Regions from separate parts of the Pseudoalteromonas sp. Z1A6 genome, predicted to be linked through region 2. Evidence: predicted binding sites of a transcription regulator. Region 2 holds the regulator's gene; each other region holds the start of a gene.
What was found. Region 2 encodes sigma-54, which starts transcription at its own class of promoters, with help from an activator protein. Its sites were predicted from a motif close to GTTGGCACGNNNNTNGNNT; they were not measured.

Region 1: GQR46_RS15180 (hemerythrin domain-containing protein) is a predicted target of sigma-54. The motif match lies at 3,758-3,776, and genes of this name have one in related genera.
Region 3: GQR46_RS07145 (CsbD family protein) is a predicted target of sigma-54. The motif match lies at 1,794-1,812, and genes of this name have one in related genera.

Annotation. Positions count from the first base shown of each region.
Region 1 is NZ_WTKW01000273.1:521-5,657, reverse strand. It holds gene GQR46_RS15190 (hypothetical protein) at 1-374, shown strand, start outside; gene GQR46_RS15185 (plasma-membrane proton-efflux P-type ATPase) at 659-3,175, shown strand; gene GQR46_RS15180 (hemerythrin domain-containing protein) at 3,293-3,718, opposite strand; gene GQR46_RS15175 (hypothetical protein) at 4,067-4,324, shown strand; gene GQR46_RS15170 (hypothetical protein) at 4,380-4,634, shown strand; gene GQR46_RS15165 (DUF6500 family protein) at 4,664-4,882, shown strand; partial or broken gene GQR46_RS15160 (GGDEF domain-containing protein) at 4,919-5,137, opposite strand, start outside.
Region 2 is NZ_WTKW01000033.1:10,762-18,568, forward strand. It holds gene GQR46_RS03780 (KpsF/GutQ family sugar-phosphate isomerase) at 1-727, shown strand, start outside; gene kdsC (3-deoxy-manno-octulosonate-8-phosphatase KdsC) at 728-1,279, shown strand; gene lptC (LPS export ABC transporter periplasmic protein LptC) at 1,276-1,830, shown strand; gene lptA (lipopolysaccharide transport periplasmic protein LptA) at 1,820-2,365, shown strand; gene lptB (LPS export ABC transporter ATP-binding protein) at 2,362-3,087, shown strand; gene GQR46_RS03805 (RNA polymerase factor sigma-54) at 3,157-4,656, shown strand; gene hpf (ribosome hibernation promoting factor) at 4,683-4,970, shown strand; gene ptsN (PTS IIA-like nitrogen regulatory protein PtsN) at 4,975-5,427, shown strand; gene rapZ (RNase adapter RapZ) at 5,447-6,292, shown strand; gene GQR46_RS03825 (HPr family phosphocarrier protein) at 6,335-6,607, shown strand; gene mgtE (magnesium transporter) at 6,740-7,807, shown strand, end outside.
Region 3 is NZ_WTKW01000078.1:1,444-9,250, forward strand. It holds gene GQR46_RS07140 (molybdopterin cofactor-binding domain-containing protein) at 1-1,480, shown strand, start outside; gene GQR46_RS07145 (CsbD family protein) at 1,549-1,746, opposite strand; gene GQR46_RS07150 (group II truncated hemoglobin) at 2,027-2,440, shown strand; gene hrpB (ATP-dependent helicase HrpB) at 2,524-4,950, shown strand; gene GQR46_RS07160 (nuclear transport factor 2 family protein) at 5,208-5,672, shown strand; gene GQR46_RS07165 (hypothetical protein) at 5,690-6,034, shown strand; gene GQR46_RS07170 (alpha/beta hydrolase-fold protein) at 6,135-6,959, opposite strand; gene GQR46_RS07175 (hypothetical protein) at 6,992-7,207, opposite strand; gene GQR46_RS07180 (DUF1800 domain-containing protein) at 7,378-7,807, shown strand, end outside.

The DNA of each region.
Region 1 (5,137 bases), on a different contig from region 2:
AATGGTCACTTTTATCTTTGCGTTTAGGCGTATTTATTGTAATGGTTATGTGGACGTTTGATAAATTCGTAAATCCTGGTCATAGCGCACGTATTTTTGAACATTTTTACGGTATTAGTGGCTCATCTGATATTGTTGCTTATGTAATTGGTGCTCTTCAACTTGTTTTAGTGTTGGCATTTTTAGCGGGTATTAAAAAGCGCGTTACTTACGGTATCATTTTTGTAATGCACGGCTTATCTACGCTTTCTTCGTACAATCAGTATATAGACGGTTTTAACAACTTATTATTCTTTACAGCGTGGCCAATGTGGGCAGCGTGTTTTGCACTTTACTTACTACGTGACCAAGACGTTAAGTTTACTGTAAAGTAATCAAAACTAATCGTTATAAGCCGACAGAGCTGTAACTAAAAAGTACACGGGGCTAAGTTATTTACTACTTCGGCCCCGTATATAGCCTTTCGGCAATTCTCCTCGTAACCCAATTTCTTAGTCATCCTTTTAAAATAAATTTTTCATTTTATTTCAGTCTCAATATTGCGTTAGATCAAATTTAATACATTTTTAAGAACAATATCGACTGCTTTAGTTTATGTTAGCTATACGGTTAGTCGGTTTTAAAAATTATTCAACTCAATGTTGTATAGAAGGCTTGCATGAAAAAGGTCAAAATCTCATCAGTACATCAATCACCAAACCGTTCAGCAAATAAATCAACAAACAATCAAAATAGTGATGAATGGAGTAACCTCGATTTAGCACAATTTCAAGAAAAACTAAAAACATCACCCGACGGGTTAAGCCAAATTGACGCAACACAAAGATTGGTACAATACGGGCCTAACGAACTAGTCGAAGAAAAAACAAACTTATTACTCAAATTTTTATCTTACTTTTGGGGGCCAATACCGTGGATGATCGAGGCCGCTATTATTTTATCAGCACTTGCTAAACACTGGGCTGATTTTTTTATTATTCTTGTATTATTGTTGTCCAACGTATTGGTTGGCTTTTGGGAAGAGCACCAAGCGGGCAATGCAATTGCTGCATTAAAAGCAAAATTAGCAAATAAGGCGAGAGTACGCCGCGATACTCAATGGCAAAACTTAAATGCCAGTGACCTTGTGCCAGGCGATGTTATAAGAATGCGTATGGGCGATATAGTGCCTGCTGATGCGCGTTTGTTAGATGGCGATACAGTAGAGGTCGATCAATCATCACTTACGGGTGAGTCGTTACCGGTTATAAAGTCGGCGGGTGAAACTGTTTATTCGGGATCTATTATCCGCCAAGGTGAAATAGAGGCAATAGTATACGCGACCGGTGCAAATACCTTTTTTGGTAAAACAGCACAGTTAGTACAAGGGGAGCGAACTGCAAGTCATTTTCAGCGTGCGGTGCTTAAAATTGGTAATTATTTAATAATGCTTGCTGCGGCTTTAGTACTGCTTATAGTTATTGTTGCTTTGTTTCGCGATGATCCAATGATCACCACATTACAGTTTGCACTCGTATTAACTGTTGCTGCAATACCAGTTGCAATGCCAACAGTGCTATCAGTTACTATGGCTGTAGGCGCTCGTTTATTGGCTAAAAAGCAAGTGGTTGTAACACGTTTAGCTGCAATTGAAGAGCTAGCGGGTGTTGATATTCTTTGTTCTGATAAAACCGGCACATTGACACAAAACCTATTAACGTTGGGTGACCCGTTTTATATCGAAAACTCAATAAATAAAGGCTCTGCTGAGCAAGTTATATTGTACGCGGCATTAGCATCTCGCTCAGAAAATAACGATCCGATTGACTTAGCAGTATTACAAAGTGTAAAAGCTGAGCAGTATCTAGATTCTTATCATATAGAACATTTTCAGCCATTTGATCCTGTGAGCAAACGTACTGAAGCATTAATTAAAAATGCTGATGGCAAAACGTTTAAAGTGACCAAAGGTGCACCGCAGGTTATTTTAGCTTTGTCGGCTAATATTGAGGCAGTTAAAACTCAAGTTGAGGCATCAATAGATGAATTTGCAGCACGTGGGTTTCGCTCTTTAGCGGTTGCTAAAACAGACGAGCAAGGTAAATGGCAATTTATAGGCGTATTGCCACTTTTTGATCCACCGCGTGAAGAAGCAATACAAACCATTGCCGATGCAAAAGAAATGGGTATGAGTGTTAAAATGGTCACGGGCGACCAAGTAGCCATTGCGCGCGAAACTGCAAGTAAACTGGGTTTAGGGACAAACATTCTTGATGCTAGTGGATTTGGTGCAACTGAGTATCATCAAGCCACACAGTTAGATGATTCTATCGAGAGTGCTGACGGATTCGCACAAGTATTCCCTGAGCATAAATACCATATTATTGATGTGCTTCAGCATAGAGGGCACATTGTTGGCATGACAGGAGATGGCGTAAATGATGCGCCAGCACTTAAAAAAGCTGACTGTGGCATTGCTGTATCGGGTGCTACAGATGCAGCGCGTTCAGCAGCATCAATTGTGTTAATGACCGATGGCTTGTCGGTTATTATTGATGCAGTTAAAGAAAGCCGAAAAATATTTCAACGCATGAACAGTTACGCTATTTACAGGGTTGCTGAAACACTGCGCGTACTACTCTTTATGACAATGGCGATATTAATTTTTAACTTTTATCCGTTAACAGCAGTCATGATTGTAATGCTTGCTTTACTTAACGATGCCGCCATTTTGTCTATTGCATACGACAATGTGCATTATCAAAATAAGCCCGAGACATGGAATATGCGGCTCGTTTTAGGTATTGCATCTGTGCTGGGAATTGTAGGGCCAATTGCAGCCTTTGGTTTATTTTACTTAGGAGATAAAGTATTTGAACTCGACCGTCCTCATCTTCAAACATTAATGTACTTATTACTTTCTGTAGCGGGGCATTTGACTATATTTTTAGCGCGTACCCGAGGTCCATTTTGGTCTATTAAACCGTCTGCTATATTAATGGTCGCCGTATTTGGCACGCAAGTTATAGCAACACTTATTGCTGTTTATGGTGTGTTTATGACCCCACTAGGATGGGGATGGGCACTTGCTGTGTGGGCATATGCTTTGGTGTGGTTTTTTATTAACGATGGTTTAAAGCTAGTGGCGTATCGAATTTTTGATCCGACAGAAGCACCCTTACTAGAGAAGAGTTAGCATATAGGCTTAAAAAAATGGTTATAAGCCAAGTGGCTTATAACCAATAGTACACAAGGGAGTGTATATAAGGTGGTTCAATTATTTGTGAGTAAAGTTACTCACAAATAAAAAGTATTAGTGCATTGCATCATTATACTGCTTTGCCAAGCTTTGTTTTTGCCCTTCGGTTAGTGCTTTACCCGCTAATTGAAATACTTCGTGTTCTTCTTCACTTAAATGATGATGTACTAAATGATGCAGTTTTTTAGCTGCAACTAACCATGCAGACGAGCTCATTTCGGTATCTTCAAGTTGTTCAATTAATTCATCAATTTCGTGATGTTCAGCTACGCTGTGGCGCGCTTTTTCATGAGTTAAGTCATCAAACATAAGTGGGTTGTAAAAGTAACGTTCTTCAAACTTTGCGTGTTGTTCTAGTTCTGTTTTTAGCTCGTCCATTAGCGTGTGGCGCTGCTCTGTGTCGCCGTGCGTTTGAATAAGCGCATCTACCAATTCTCGTTGTTTGTCATGGTCATGACGTAGTGCTTCAAAAATATTCATAACTAATCCTTTTACAATTTATTTGCTTATATCACTAACTAGCAAACTAAATGCCAAATATTAAGTTGATGTATTTTATTGCTTTTATTTTGATTTTTTATTTTTGGGCTGCTATCACTGTAAATTTTACAGTGATATGAATGCAATAATTTCAGGCTTTTACGTAGTTCAATTATAGAAGTGAGTATAAATCCCTACAGAACCTTACAAATATTTACTGGTTGTTTATTTTATTGCAGTGATAAAGTAGCAACATTATTTAGGTACAATCTATATGTATTACTCCCACATATAATACCAATCGGTATAAATGCAGGTAGCACGTTAACTTAATAGGATAGTTTAAGGATGAACACAAAAAGCCCCATCGCCGCATTATTGCTGTGCGCTTTACTAAGTGCTTGTAGTACTGCCCCACGTTCTGACCCTAACTTATGCATTGAAGAGGCTGAAACGGTTGATCGAAATGGCGCTCAAACAAGCTCAGAAGTTTATAATCAATGCATTAGCGCACAAATTAAAAAGGATGAAAAAAATGACACTTTTTTTGATGCTATCGGTACGTTCTTTTTTGAATTTTTTGTAATGGTGGTAGAAAGTAAATAGGCTAACTTGCAGCTGTAATTTAAATTAAATAAGTTGCGTAAAAATAGGATTAGTTATGAAGCAATTATTGATAGCAATTCCACTTTTTTTATTACTAAGCGCTTGTGCGGCAAAGCCTTACGCAGGCTCGGCAAAATGTATGGAACAAGCAGATATTGCATACGAAACCGATACACGTAAAAATGAGACATTAGATAATGAATGCAAAGCTGCAAAAGTAAATACGCCTAATAAAGAGCTTGAGAATCATGGCTTGGTTGATCGAAGCCTTTTACAGCTAATGGTTAGTTTTTTAAATAGCGTATTTTAATAGTAAAAATATAATTAAATAAGGTATGTATGAGGGAAGAACTAAGAGCAAAAATAATTACCGTATGCGATAAAAAAATAGCCAGCAAAGGCGAAAATGTAGGGCTTTCTTTTTATGCATTTTTTGCTAATAAAAACGACGACCCAGAGCTACTTATGGAAGCTGCTACTTGGTGGATACACACCCATAAATTAGATCATTTTGTAAAAGCACATAAAATTAAACAAATGGTTTTAGACGGACTTTAGTCAAGTAAATGAGCCAATACTTTTAGCTGTGCTTATTTAATCAACAACGACTTGGTTTCTTCCGTTTTCTTTTGCTTTATAAAGTAATTTATCTGCATGCTTAATAAGAACATCTAGTGTGCTTTTTAAAGAGCCACTTACAGAGGCCCCTGCACTAAAGGTGATTTTTGTATCACTAGGAAAGTCTTCTATATTACTGCAATGCTTGGCGAAGCTAATGGCGAGTCGGTTAAATATATCGCGAATTATTCGTTC
Region 2 (7,807 bases):
TGGTGATTTAGGTATGATCACTAAAAATGACGTGGTTATGCTTATTTCTAATTCAGGGGAGACCAGCGAAGTTTTAAATATCATTCCGGTTTTAAAACGACTTGGTGCCAAAATGATATCGATGACTGGCAATACGCAATCAACCATGGCGACCCTTGCTAATGTACATGTGTGTATTAAAGTAGAAAAAGAAGCCTGTTCATTGGGTCTAGCTCCTACATCAAGTACCACTGCAACGCTTGCGATGGGCGATGCCATGGCAGTTGCATTATTAGAAGCTCGCGGGTTTACAGCTGATGACTTCGCGTTATCTCACCCAGGTGGTAGTTTAGGCAAGCGCTTATTACTTACTTTAAAAGATGTTATGCACAGCGGCGCAAATACACCTATTATTAGCGTTTCACAAACAGTTAAAGACGCCCTTATTGAAATGTCTGCTAAAGGGCTAGGTATGACAGCCATTGTTGATGAAGATCAGCAGCTCGTGGGATTATTTACCGATGGCGATTTGCGTCGTATTTTAGAGCAAAGAATTGATATTCATACAACACAAATAGATGTTGTTATGACTAAGTCATGTACTACGGCTACACAAGATATTTTGGCTGCTGAAGCGCTTAATATTATGGAACACAAACGTATAAATGGCTTAATCGTCGTCAATGATAAAAACCAACCTATTGGCGCATTAAACATGCAAGACCTATTAAAAGCAGGAGTGTTATAAATGCAATTTGAAGAACTCTATCAACCGCTGAGCGATGATGCAAAAGCACGCGCTAAAAAAGTAAAGCTACTTATATGCGATATTGATGGTGTATTTTCTGATGGCCGTATTTATCTTGGTAATCAAGGTGAAGAGCTAAAAGCATTTAATACAAAAGATGGTTTTGGCATTAAAGCGCTTATAAACAGTGGCTTTGAAGTGGCTGTAATTACTGGTCGTCATTCACAAATAGTGCAACAACGTATGAGCAGCTTAACCGTACAGCATATTTATCAAGGCCAAGAAAATAAGCTCATTGCCTATCAAGAGCTAAAAGACAAACTCAACCTTAGCGATGAACAAATTGCTTATATAGGTGATGATGGTCCTGACATGCCCGTTATGGAATTAGTCGGCTTTGCTGTTGCAGTAAATGATGCCCATCCACTTATTAAACGTTTATCACACTATGTAACGCAAATGCCTGGCGGCTTTGGTGCAGTAAGAGAGCTCACCGACTTACTTATGCTTGAAAATGGTAAAGCATTGACTACACAAGGCACTAGTTCATGAATGCAGCGCGCATAATATTAAGCGTTTTATTCATTAGCTGTATGGTTTGGCTTTGGTACCCTTATTTTACACAAACAAATATTGTGCCTCAGACTGAGCCTGAAGTTATTGCCAAGCCTGATTACATAGCCATAGAACTCAAACAAACAGCCTATGACGAACAAGGTAAAATTAGCCACAAAGTCACTGCGGCTAAAATGGAGCTATATCAACAATTAGGTTTTACGTTTTTTGAAAAACCTATTTTTACTTTATATAACGAAAAGCAAACGTGGCAAATAAATGCAGACGAAGCAACATTATACGAAGACAAACAATTAATTTTAGAAGGCAATGTGGTTGCCAAAAACTTAACCGATAACGCCATGATAGACAAAATCAATGCTGATAATATTCAGGTAGATATAAAGCTATTAACAATGCGTTCGGAGCAACCCGTTATCATCACTGGACCCAATTTAAAAATCACTGGTAAAGGCCTAGAAGCCGACTTAAAAACCGAAGTGATAAAACTAATTAACCATACGCGAACCATATATTATGACCAATAAAATATTAAAATCACTTATTATTCCTACACTTATACTAGCGTTTAATAGTAGTGCTGCAGAGCAAAACACGCAACCGGCTGCAAATCAAATTTCAATAAGCGCCGATAAGCAAGAAGGTCAATTAAAAGCTAATGTCGGGATTTTTGAAAAAAACGTTGAAATTATTCACGGTAACCGCCGTATCACAGCCGACCGCTTAGAAGTACATAAACGCGATGAACTTGGCGATAATAAACAATTATTAATTGCTACAGGTAGCCCTGCGCACTTTGAAGAAAAGCAATCAGATGGCACGACTATGAGCGCCAGTGCTGACGAAGTACGTTATGATGTATCTAAGCGTTTTTTAACGCTTGTTGGTAATGCACAAGTATCGCAAGCGGGACAAAAAATAAATGCTAAAAGCATTACCTACGATATAGAGCAGCAGCTAATCAGTGCCGAAAAAGATGAAAACTCAACTGACCGCGTTCACACAATTTTAGTACCAATCGAGACTAAAAAAAGTAAAAAAAGCGACAAAGGTCAACCATGAGCACATTAAAAGCAGAGCTATTAGCAAAGAGCTATAAAGGCCGTGAAGTTGTAAAAAACGTCGGCCTTGAAGTCAAAGCTGGCAGTATTGTTGGCTTACTTGGCCCTAACGGCGCAGGTAAAACTACCACGTTTTATATGATAGTAGGACTTGTACCTAGCGACAAAGGTAAAATATCGATAGACGATAACGATATTACTCTTTTACCTATGCATAGTCGTGCTAGATTAGGCATTGGCTACTTACCGCAAGAGTCTTCAATATTCAGAAAGCTGACTGTTTATCAAAACTTAATGGCCATTTTAGAAACGCGCAAAGAGTTAAATAAACAAGCTAGAGAAGACACTCTCGATAAATTATTAGATGAATTTAGCATACAACACATTCGTGATAGCCAAGGTATGGCATTGTCGGGTGGCGAACGTCGTCGTGTTGAAATAGCACGTGCGCTGGCAGCAGATCCTAAATTTATATTACTGGATGAACCATTTGCAGGTGTTGACCCGATTTCGGTATTAGACATAAAGAAAATAATAGAACATCTTAAAAATCGTGGGATTGGTGTATTAATTACCGATCATAACGTAAGAGAAACCCTTGATGTTTGTGAAAAAGCCTACATTGTTTCTCATGGGGAGCTGATTGCATCAGGTACTCCAGAACACGTATTAAATGATAAAACAGTACGCGATGTTTACTTAGGCGAGCAATTTAGGCTGTAACATTTACGCCATGTCTTTAAGCATCTGCTAGTATTAATTATAACAACATAAAAGGATTGTTAGAGATACATGAGGCAATCACTACAGCTGCGCATGGGCCAGCAACTTACAATGACTCCACAGCTGCAACAGGCTATTCGTTTGTTGCAACTCAGTACATTGGATCTCCAGCAAGAAATACAAGAAGCTCTCGACAGCAACCCGCTATTAGAGGTTGAAGAACCAGACTATTCCGAAGACGCTGCAGGTAAAAACGAGCAAAAAGCAGATACAGATGACATAACTGTTAGCGCATCTGCCGATGATGCTCCAAGCGAATACGAACAAGATAGTGGTGAAGCACTTGCAAAAGACACGCTAAGTGACGACATGGCTATGGATGTTAGTTGGGATGAGTACATGAGTGCCGCCCCTGCAGCATCATCAGGTCCAATGCCTGAAGACGAATCAATATACCAAGGCGCCTCTACTGAAACGCTTCATGAGTATTTAATGTGGCAATTACAACTAACGCCATTTAGCCCTACCGATGAAGCCATTGCTATTGCTATTGTAGAAGCCGTCGATGATTCAGGCATTTTAACACTAAGCTGCGAAGAAATTTTAGAAAGCTTTAATCAAGAAAACGAAGAAGATAACGAAGTTGAACTTGATGAAATTGAAGCAGTATTAAAGCGCATCCAACTGTTTGATCCTGTCGGTATTGCTGCACGTAGTTTACAAGAGTGTTTATGTATTCAACTTAACCAGTTTGATAAAGAAACACCTTACATTAATGAAACGAAAATGATTTTAACCGAGCATATTGATTTATTAGCAGCTCGTGACTATCGTACATTAATGAAGAAGACTAAGCTCAAAGAAGAAGAGCTTAAAGAAGTAATGACATTAATACATACTCTTAGCCCTAAGCCTGCAGATACTATTGTAAGAGAAGAGTCTGAGTATGTTATTCCTGATGTGTCAGTTAAAAAAATTAAAGGCCGCTGGGTTGTTGAGTTAAACCCAGATAGCATGCCTAAAATTCGTGTTAATAGCCAATACGCTGCAATGTCTCGCACTGTAAAATCCAGTGGTGACAGCCAGTTTATTCGCTCGCATTTACAAGAAGCTAAATGGTTTATTAAAAGCTTAGAAAGTAGAAACGACACGCTATTAAAAGTAACAAATTGTATTGTTAAGCAACAACAAGGCTTTTTTGAACACGGTCCTGAAGCCATGAAACCAATGGTTTTAAATGATGTTGCTGAAATGGTAGAAATGCACGAATCAACAATTTCGCGCGTAACAACCCAAAAGTATATGCACACACCCCGTGGTATATTTGAGCTTAAATATTTTTTCTCAAGCCATGTAAGCACCGAAAACGGTGGTGAATGTTCATCTACAGCAATCCGTGCGCTTATCCGAAAATTAATCGCAGCAGAAAACTCAGCAAAACCATTGAGTGATAGCAAAATAGCGGATATATTGGCTGAGCAAGGAATTAAAGTAGCGAGACGTACAATCGCAAAATACCGCGAATCTCTGGCTATTCCACCGTCAAATCAGCGTAAAAGTTTGATTTAAGACGCAAAAAAAAGAGGGTAATGCTTATGCAACTAAACTTAACTGGTCGTCACGTAGAATTAACCGATTCACTAAGAGACTATATTAATACCAAATTTGCGAAGCTAGAAAGACACTCTGATCATATTAATAATGTTCATGTCATTCTTGATGTAGAAAAACTAAATCAAAAAGCAGAAGCGACAATACACGTAAGTGGCGCCGAACTCTTTGCCTCTACAGAACATCAAGATATGTATGCCGCCATTGACTCGTTGATCGACAAGCTAGATCGCCAAGTAATTAAACACAAAGAGAAGCTTGCTCGACACTAATATGATGAAATTAAGCTCACTTATATGCCAGGACTGCAGCAAAGCTGCGGTCCTTTTTAATAGCAAAAAAAGGATTTTAGAGTTCATTAGCGAACTTGCTCACGCTAAACTTCCATACCTACCGCAACAAGACATTCTAACTGCTTTAATGAGTAGAGAGAAATTGGGTAGTACAGGTATAGGGCGTGGCATTGCGATTCCTCACGGAAGAATGAGCGGTGCAGAAGAGCCTTTGGCTTTAGTGCTCGTTAGCGAAACGCCAATAAATTTTGATGCTATAGATAACCGCCCTGTTGATATTTTCGTCGCACTCATCGTACCAGATGGAGATAACCAGCAGCACTTAAAGACTCTAGCTACCATTGCTGATAGACTCAATAACAAAGATTTTTGTAAGCAGTTACGTAGTGCAAAATCAGATGCTGAACTTTACCAAGTTATTGTTGATCAATCGTAGTTTTATTAAAGGGTGATAAATGGAGTTAATTATCATAAGCGGCCGTTCTGGTTCTGGAAAGTCGGTTGCTTTACGCGTTGTAGAAGATTTAGGTTATTATTGCGTAGATAATATTCCAGTTAACTTGCTTCCTTCATTAGTTCGCAGTGTGTCTGATAGCTATGATAAAATTGCTGTTAGCATTGATGTGCGTAACATCCCTAAACAACAAGATGAATTTAACGATATTCTTGAATACTTGCCTGGCTTTGCAAAACCTACGTTATTTTATTTAGATAGCGACGATCAAACATTGATCAAACGTTTTTCTGAAACTCGTAGATTACACCCACTATCAATTGACTCGTTGCCTCTTGATTTAGCCATCAAAAAAGAAAAAGAATTACTTGATGTATTAATCACCCGCGCCGACTTTATGATAGATACAACTGATTTAAGCGTTCATCAACTTGCTGAATCTATTCGTGAAAAGATTTTAGGTAAAAAAGATAAGCAACTTATTGTCACGTTTGAATCGTTTGGTTTTAAACACGGTATCCCAAAAGAAGCAGACTATGTATTTGATGCACGCTTTTTACCAAACCCTCATTGGGAGCCTGAATTAAAGCCTTTAAATGGGTTAGATCAACCTGTTAAAGATTATTTGGCTAGTCATAGTATTGTGCAAAAGTTCACATGGCAAATTCAAACATTTGTACAAACGTGGTTGCCGCACTTAGAGAGAAATAACCGCAGTTATTTGACCATTGCCATTGGGTGTACGGGCGGTCAACATCGCTCTGTATATTTAGCGCAAACTATTGGTGAAAGTTTTGCAATGACACACCCCAATGTAAAAATTCGCCATCGCGAACAAGAAAAATAATATAGCTGAATAATCACCTGTTCAGCTTAGGTAGAGTAACTTATGCATTGTGAAGACACTTTTTTAATAAAAAACAAATTAGGATTACACGCCAGAGCAGCCACCGTACTTGCCCAATTGGCAGTGCAGTTTGATGCTACAATTACATTATTTCAAGATGACAAAGAAGCCGCAGGCGATAGCGTACTTGCACTCATGTTACTTGAAAGTAGCCAAGGCAAAGAAGTTAAAGTTGTATGTAAAGGCCCTGATTCTGAGCAAGCTTTACATGCTGTTGGAGAATTGATAGCACAACGCTTTAATGAACAAGAGTAATCTGTTTTATAAAAACAACACTCGCATTACTAATGCCTCAACTAAAACAGATATATAAAATAAATATGGTTAGTGACGCCAGTTAACTCACCTCCCCTCATAAAGTAATATAAAAATTTATAAAGGACGCCAATGCCTGAAGCTTTTGAACAAGATTACCCACTACAACAACTAAAGCAGGTGACTAAGTCACTTAATAGTGGTCAATTTGTTCAAGTTAGGCGCATGCTCGCAAAAACAGCTCCTTGTGATACCGCACTACTATTAGAGTCATCACCGCATAAAATTCGCCGACTACTTTGGCAGTTGGTTGATCCCGATGTACAAGGTGATGTTCTTGAAGAACTATCAGAAGATGTACGTTTAGGCATTATTGCCCAAATGGAACCTAAGCACATTGCAGCCGCAACCGAAGATATGGGCCATGATGACTTAGGTGAAGTATTACGTAGCCTGCCTGACACCGTTTACAAAGACGTTGTTAGCGCGATGGACATTCAAGACCGTGAACGTGCAACACAAGCACTTTCGTATCAAGAGCGTTCTGCTGGCGCGCTCATGAACACCGATACGGTGACCATTCGCCCTGACGTTACGCTTGATGTTGTACTTCGATATATTAGGCTACGTGGCGAGTTACCAGAAGGTACCGATGACTTATATGTTGTTGATAAGCATAACTGCTTTATAGGCGCTTTATCACTCAGTACATTATTAACTAATCCACCAGAAAAGATTGTTCGCGATTTAATGGATGAAGATTGTGAGTCTATCCCAATCTCAATGGATGAAAGTGAAGTAGCTCAATTATTTGAGCGTCATAATTGGATATCGGCCCCCGTCGTTGATGATAACGATCAGCTCCTTGGTCGTGTCACTATCGATGACATCGTTGACGTAATTCGAGAAGATGCTGAGCATAGTTTATTAGGCTTAGCCGGTCTTGATGATGAAGAAGATACTTTTGCTCCCGTACTAAAAAGCTCTAAAAAACGCTCAGTTTGGTTAGGTGTTAACTTGCTGACTGCACTTGCAGCTGCTTTTGTAGCTAGCTTTTTTGAAGGCACTTTAGATGTTTTACCTATTTTAGCTGTACTTAACGGTATTGTCCCTTCTATGGGCGGTGTTGCAGGTAGCCAATCATTAACGCTTGTTATTCGTGGTATTGCGGTAGGTCATATAAATCAAACAAACCAACGT
Region 3 (7,807 bases), on a different contig from region 2:
TGTACCAAAAGGCGCACCGCAGTTTCAGCCAAAAGGCGGCATTGCGATTATAGCTAAAAACACATGGGCTGCATGGCAAGGGCGTAAAGCATTAAAAGTCGTGTGGGATGATGGCAAAAATGGCGATTACAATTCAGAAGAATTTAAAAAGTCATTATTACAAACAGTACAAACTCCACAGGCAAACATACGTGATAAAGGCGATGCCATGGGCGTATTGGCTAAATCGAGCAATAAACTCGTAGCCGATTACTACGCGCCGCACCTTGCTCAAGCACCAATGGAGCCGCCTTGTGCCACAGCGATGTACAACAAAGACAGTGTTGATATATGGGCTGCTACGCAAAACCCACAAGCCGATATGAAAACAGTGGCTGCAATGCTTGGCATGGATGAGAGCAAAATTAATGTTCACGTTACCATGTTAGGAGGCGGCTTTGGGCGTAAGTCAAAACCTGATTTTTCAGCAGAAGCAGCTTACCTTTCAATGAAAGTAGGCAAGCCTATTCGTGTGCAATGGACGCGTGAAGACGACATACAACATGGTTTTTACCATGCAGTTTCGGCTCAGCACATTGAAGCATCGCTAGATAAAAATGGCGCTATAGAATCGTATTTACACCGTACCGCGTTTTCACCGATCACCTCTACCTTTTCAGAAGGGGCGACTACGCCAGGGAGCTTTGAACTGCGCTTAGGGTTTACCGACAACCCAATTAACACACCTAACATGAAGTTAGAAAACGGTGATGCGCAAGCCAAAGCACGAATTGGTTGGATGCGTTCTGTATCAAATATTTTTCATGCCTTTGCTATTCAGTCATTTATTGGCGAAGCAGCGCACAAAGCCGGTCGCGACCAAAAAGACTATTTATTAGAAACGATAGGTCCAAGCCGAATCCTTGATGTAACTGAGCAAAATGCCACATACGATAATTATGGCGGCGATAAAGCGGTTTATCCTTTAGATATTGGCAGACTGCGCCATGTTATTGAAAAAGTAGCTGACATGAGTAAATGGGGTCGAGAACTACCTAAAGGGCGAGGTTTAGGTATAGCAGCGCATAGAAGCTTTTTAACTTACGTAGCGACAGTAGTTGAAGTAGAAGTGTCGGATACTGGCGATTTAAAAGTAATTAAATCGTGGGTTGCCATTGATGCGGGCACGGTTGTAAATACCGACACCGTTAAAAATCAAACCCAAGGTGGCTCTATTTACGGTATTACCACTGCAATTAGTGACGGTATTACCTTTGATAAAGGCCGCGTGCAGCAAAGTAACTTTCATGATTATCGCGTACCGCGTATGAGCGACTCACCGCTTGAGATTGACGTTGAAATTGTACAAAGCGATGCACCACCAGCAGGGGTAGGTGAGCCATCTACACCAGTTTATGCGCCAGCATTATGTAATGCTATTTTTGCAGCATGCGGAAAGCGCATTAGGCAGTTACCGATTGGTAACCAATTAAAAGCGTAGCTAAATAACCTACAGCTTAAACAAAAAAACCGCCAAATGGCGGTTTTTTTAAAAGCGGTTAACGCGGTTTAACGACCTTTTTCAAACTCATCAACTTCACGCTCTGCTTCTTCTTTAGATTTACCGTATTGCTGCTGAATTTTACCAACTAGCTCTGTACGGCTACCTTCAATTTTATCTAAATCGTCGTTGGTAAGATCGCCCCATTTTTGTTGAGCCTTACCTTTAAGTTCTTTCCAATTACCTTCGATACGATCGCTGTTCATAAGTTTATCCTTACTTTAGGTTAGTGAATTAACTGTCAGTTATAAAGTAGCAAGCCTTGTACCAAGGAATAATAATGGTTTTATTGTTTTTATTATCAGTTGGTTATATTTTTATGTTGAGCGATTTTGTTTTTAATATTGCGCTATTTATTAAAAAATATACATAGCAGCCTGTAATTATTGCTGACATAAGTTACGCCGCTTTGATGTAACTCATTCTTAAATTTTTGTTTTAAGCTAATATGCAGGTATTAAACAAAGTAGTTAACCTGAGTGAGTTATGAATACAAAAACGTGTGAATACGGAGTGGATGACTGCTCATACAAAATGGCAGGTGAGTTAGCAGGTATTACACAATTGGTGAATGCGTTTTACGATAATATGGACGCTTTAAAAGAGGCTGAAAATATAAGGAGTATGCATTCAAAAGATTTATCAGCATCACGTAAAAAGCTCGCTTACTTTTTGTCGGGCTGGTTAGGTGGTCCTAAATTATACGCTGAACATTTTGGCAGTATTAACATTCCTCAAGCGCATAAACATTTACATGTAGGAATTGAGCAAAGTGATGCATGGCTTTTATGCATGCAAAAAGCGGTTGATGAGCAACCTTACGAAGCCTCATTTAAAATTTACTTAATGGATCAATTACGAGTGCCTGCAGATCGAATTAGAATGGTGTCGGGTAGCTAATAGCAATTATTAATAAATATCAACCGCAGCTAGGCTTTGGTTTTTTGTTACAATGCCTGCAAAGCAATTTAGGGTAAATAGCTGTGCTGCCGGTTCAAGACATATATCAACAACTCGTTACTACATTACAAAGTAATCCTATTACGTTATTACAAGCGCCGCCTGGTGCTGGTAAGTCTACGTGGTTACCACTACAACTTATGCGCGACGGGCATTTTAAACACATTGTAATGCTAGAGCCACGCCGTTTAGCCGCGCGCAATATTGCCAGTTACTTAGCAAAGTGCCAAAACGAGAGTGTTGGGCAAAGTGTAGGTTTGCGGATTAGGGGCGAGAGTAAAGTCAGCGCTAATACGCGCCTTGAAATAGTAACCGAAGGCATGCTTACACGCATGCTGCAAAACGACCCCGAATTAAGCGATATAGATTTACTTATATTTGATGAATTTCATGAACGTTCAATTGCAGCCGATACCTCACTTGCCTTTGCGCTCGAGACCCAAAGTGCACTGCGTGAAGACTTAACCATCATGCTTATGTCGGCAACGCTAGATACTGAGCGTTACACTGCGTTTTTTGATTGCCCTGTAATTCAATCGAGCGGTCGCAGTTACCCAATAGACGAAGTCTACATACCCATAAAAGATGAAAGCCGCTGGCTTGATGCAATTCCTAGCATAATAAAACAAGCGCTTAATGAGCAAACAGGCAGTGCATTGGTATTTTTACCCGGGCAATTTGAAATACTACGGGTGCAGCAAGCACTTAGCGATTTACCCAGTAACTGCACTGTAGCAACGCTATTTGGCGAGCAAGATAAAGCTAATCAGCAAGCCGCTATTGCTCCTGCACCAAACGGTATGCGCAAAGTAGTGCTTACCACCAATGTAGCCGAAACCAGTTTAACTATTGAAGGCATACGCATTGTAATTGACAGCGGCAAGCGCCGTGCAGCGACCTTTAATTTAAAAACAGGGGTCACAGAGCTCACAACACAAAGTATATCGCGCTCTTCTGCTGTGCAGCGAGCAGGACGTGCAGGGCGAATAGAGCCGGGCATTGTTTATCGAATTGGCTCAAAGCAAACCTTTGAGCGACGTAATAGCCACGACAATCCCGAAATACTCACATCAGACATAAGCCAACTTATGCTTGAGGCAAAGCAGTGGGGAGCCAGTATTGATGAGCTAACCCTACTTGATAAGCCTACTGAGCAACAATGCGAGCAAGCAAGTAACCTGCTCAACATGCTAGAAGCTATTGATAGCAAGGGTAAGCTCACACCGCTTGGCAGTAAAATGTTAGGTTTTGGTGCTGATATTCGTTTGGCGCATATGCTACTAAAAGCACAAATACTTGATGACCAACTCCCTGGTATTTTTAGGCTCGCTATTTATTTAGTGGCATTACTTGAGAGCCGAGTAAACAGTGCAAACGAGTTGAGTTTAGCGTTGCATAGCCAACAGCAACGTCCGCATCCGGTATTTAAACAGCAGTTAAAATATTGGCAAAGCCGCTTAAAAGTAAAAGACGAAAACAGCGAATTAAATACGCATTATATTAGTTTGCTAGTGGCATTGGCGTACCCCGATCGCATCGCTAAAAAACGCGGTAATGGTTACCTACTTGCCAATGGTGCAGGTGCTGAGTTAAATGCCGATTACTGGCACAACGACGATTACTTAGCTATAGCAACCATGGGCGGGCACAAAGGAGGGCGTATATTTGCAGCCACCGCGCTTAACCCATTTGAGTTACAAGAATTTTTACCGCATTTATTTAGTGAACTTACTCGTTGTGAGTTTGATGAAAAATCAGCGCGCTTTATTCATCAAGATGAAGTAAAGCTCGGGGCTATAACGCTCAGCAGCCAGCCTAGTAAACAAAAACTAGATAAGAGCGAGCGTGCTAAAGCGTGGCTAAACTTATTTGCTAAACACGGTTTTGCATTATTTAACGAGCAACCTGATGCGCAGCAATTGCTGATACGTATGAGCTTAGCAAGTAATTTATTACCCGATAAATTCCCAAAAACAAATGAGCAACAACTCATTCAAAATGCAGCGCAGTGGCTAAGCGTGTTTTTAGAAGATATTAAAACGCTCACGCAGCTTAAAAAGTTTAACTACTTTGAAGCATTACAAAACTGTTTTGATTGGCAACAACAAACAGCTTTAAAAGCACTGTTACCACTGCGCTTAACGGTGCCAAGTGGCTCAAATATAAAAATTGAATACCAGCTTGATGGCCCCGCAAAGCTAAGCGTGCGTATGCAAGAAGTTTACGGCTTGACCAGTACGCCTATGCTTGCCAACGGTAAACTGCCACTGCTTATGGAGCTGCTATCGCCAGGTAAACGCTCATTGCAACTTACTCAAGATTTAGCCCACTTTTGGGCTAGCAGTTACCGCGATGTGCAAAAGGAAATGAAAGGTCGTTACCCTAAGCATTTTTGGCCAGACGACCCAGCCAACAGCGTTGCAACGAATAGAGTAAAGAGCAAAATGTAGATTTTATACCAATTTTATTAAAAACATGATCATTTTATCGTATTAAATAGCGCACTCACTGCGTTAAAAATTATTCATATAGAACAACTATATGTCGTAATTTTTGCCTTGTTATTACGCTATTTTCTTAGCGCTATAATGAACATTAATTTAATGCAATTGGTATTAATTACTTAAAGTTACTTGTTTTATTATTGAGCGCATTAATATAGTGTACCTGTAAATAAATCAATATTTTTAACTACAGGGAATAAGTAATGAGGCTACTTTTAACGTTAGGTTTGGCTTTGGTAACTGCTTTTTCGGCGTATGCAGAAAAGCCACTCGACTTAAATGCGTTTGCGCAGCAGTACTATAAAACAATGACCGCTACACAAGCACCTAACGCAGGTACTAAAGAGCTCGAGGCTTACCTTGCATTGTTAACTGATGATATTGGTAATCAGCATATTCCGTATCAACCCGATGACTCACGTACTCCTGATGGTAAAAAGCAAATGCGCAAAGGCATGAGCTTTTACTTAGGTGCGCACACGTTGTTTGAAAGCACACTGCTTAATACATTTGTGTTTAACGATACAGGCTTTGCTATTCGTTATAAAAACTTTGTAAAAGGTATTCATCCGCAAAATAAGCAGCCAATAGAATATACATCAGTAATGATGGAAGTAATCGAAATTGAAAACGGCAAAGTGGCGATGATCCGCAAGTACCACGAATAACTAATAAGGATATATTTATGAAACATTTACTTATCGCATTATCAATATTGATGCTTAGTGCATGCACTAGTACAAAAAGTGATTTTAGGTTTGATGGCTCCACGCCTGAATCAACTCAAATGGGAGTTAATAAAGTTTTAAAGACATTAAAACCTCAAGATTCAATGCACTTTTTAGGTGCCTTAATCTCAATTCAATTTTCTGATGTGCAAGGCGTAGAAGATATTATGGGCGACCCGACCATGATGGGCGAAATGAATTACTTTATTATTGGCAAAAAAATAGATGGTTTAAATTATTATGAAGTATTGGATCTTGCGAGTTCATCTTCATCAAAAGTAGAGTTTTCTGTAGAAGAGTAATTTTATTTTGTTAGTTACAATATAGTTTTACGCCAATGATGCAGTGCATTATTGGCGTTTTTATATATGAAGTTATTTATATTTAACTATTCATACTTAACTATTCGGGATGATAGTTCATTTTTTTAAAAGCATCGTATACCGCTAAATGTAGTGTTTCAGTGTGATCTAGGTTTTCAAAATAGCCAAATTGTACTTGGCTTTTACTACTAAGAATAGGCGCTACTTTTTTATGTAATTGCTTTGCTAAACCTTCCATTAGCTCACCTTCTTTACCCACTCCAATATAAACCGATTGAGGAAAGGTAGTTGGCTCAAAAGGGCCATTTAGTAATTCATTATCGGCCCACCATAGGCTTGGGCTAATTATTACGTAATGATTAAACATTGCAGGGTGATTAAACAAAATATCGGTAGCTAATAGGCCGCCTAACGACTGACCAATTAAAGTGTTTGTTGAGTTGGTATGGTAAGTTTTATTGATCAGTGGGCGTAGTTCGTCGTTTATAAAACTAATGAACTTTTTTGAGCCACCATGCGTTGGTAAACCTTTTAAATCGAGAGCGTTATTACTCGGTGATGTAAAATCGTGTTTGCGGTCGATATTTTCTATACCCACAACAATGGCTTCGGGTATATGATTTATCCACGAAAAAGAGGCAAACTGTACGAGTCCTGCAATATGAATAAAGTCTTCATCTTTTGAGCCATCGAGTAAGTAAATAACAGGGTAACGCTTATCGCTTGATTGCTCATAACTATTAGGCAAGTAAACATTTATAGTGCGTTGCTGCTCAAGCGTGGTTGATTTAAAGGTAAAGGTTTCACCAATACTAAAAGGTTTTGTTTTAATCGGTTCAGCATGGCTTAATAAGCTAAAAGCTAAATATATTACTGTAAATAAACTTAACACTTTATTTTTCATTAGATTGCCTTTAGTTATTGTTATTACTTAATTTAAACTTCTTTTCCGCCATGCTTTTCTGCTAGGTCGTCGAGCTCGGCTAAGGTGTAATCAAAACCACTTTCGTCGTATTCGTATGTCACTTTTACACTATCGCCGCCATTAAAAAGTCGTGTTTTTACATCGTTAACCGGCCAGTCTTTCAGCTCGTGTAAAAACCGGTTAGCAACTTGTGAAGATTCAAAACAATAGCGAATTTCTGTTTTCATAAATAATAAAGCTCTGGCTGTTTACCCCTGCAGCTAGTGCATTATTAATGGGGCGTTCATGATTCGGTTACAAAAAATAAAGAGTTAAATTGTAAATTTTGTGTTTCAATAAATGCATCAAACTCGGTACACACTAACGTACTTTAATTAACAAATGATGACGACTTTACATGCATTATAAATTTGCTCTGATCGCAAGCTCGGTTTTTATACTAAGCGCTTGCGGTGGTTCAGGCTCAGATGATACGCCAACCGTTAACGGAAATAAAATCCCCATTTTGTCAGTCGCTGATATTCCTAGTGAATTAAGTAAGGGCCAAACAATTGAGCTAACAGCAACAGCCAGTGATAAAGACGGCACTATTACATCGGTTGTATGGCAACAAACGCAAGGGCCTGAACTAATTAGCGGGCCTTTAGAGGCAGTAACCACCTCAGTAACACTGCTAAATGCGCAAAGTTATAAGCCTGTTAATTACGCTTTTTCGGTCACAGCAACCGACAATGAAGGAGCAAGCAGTGTAAAAACGCTGAGCTTTATAGCGCGCAATAATATGGATGAGATTAGCGCCGCACGGTTACTACACCAAGCAACAATGG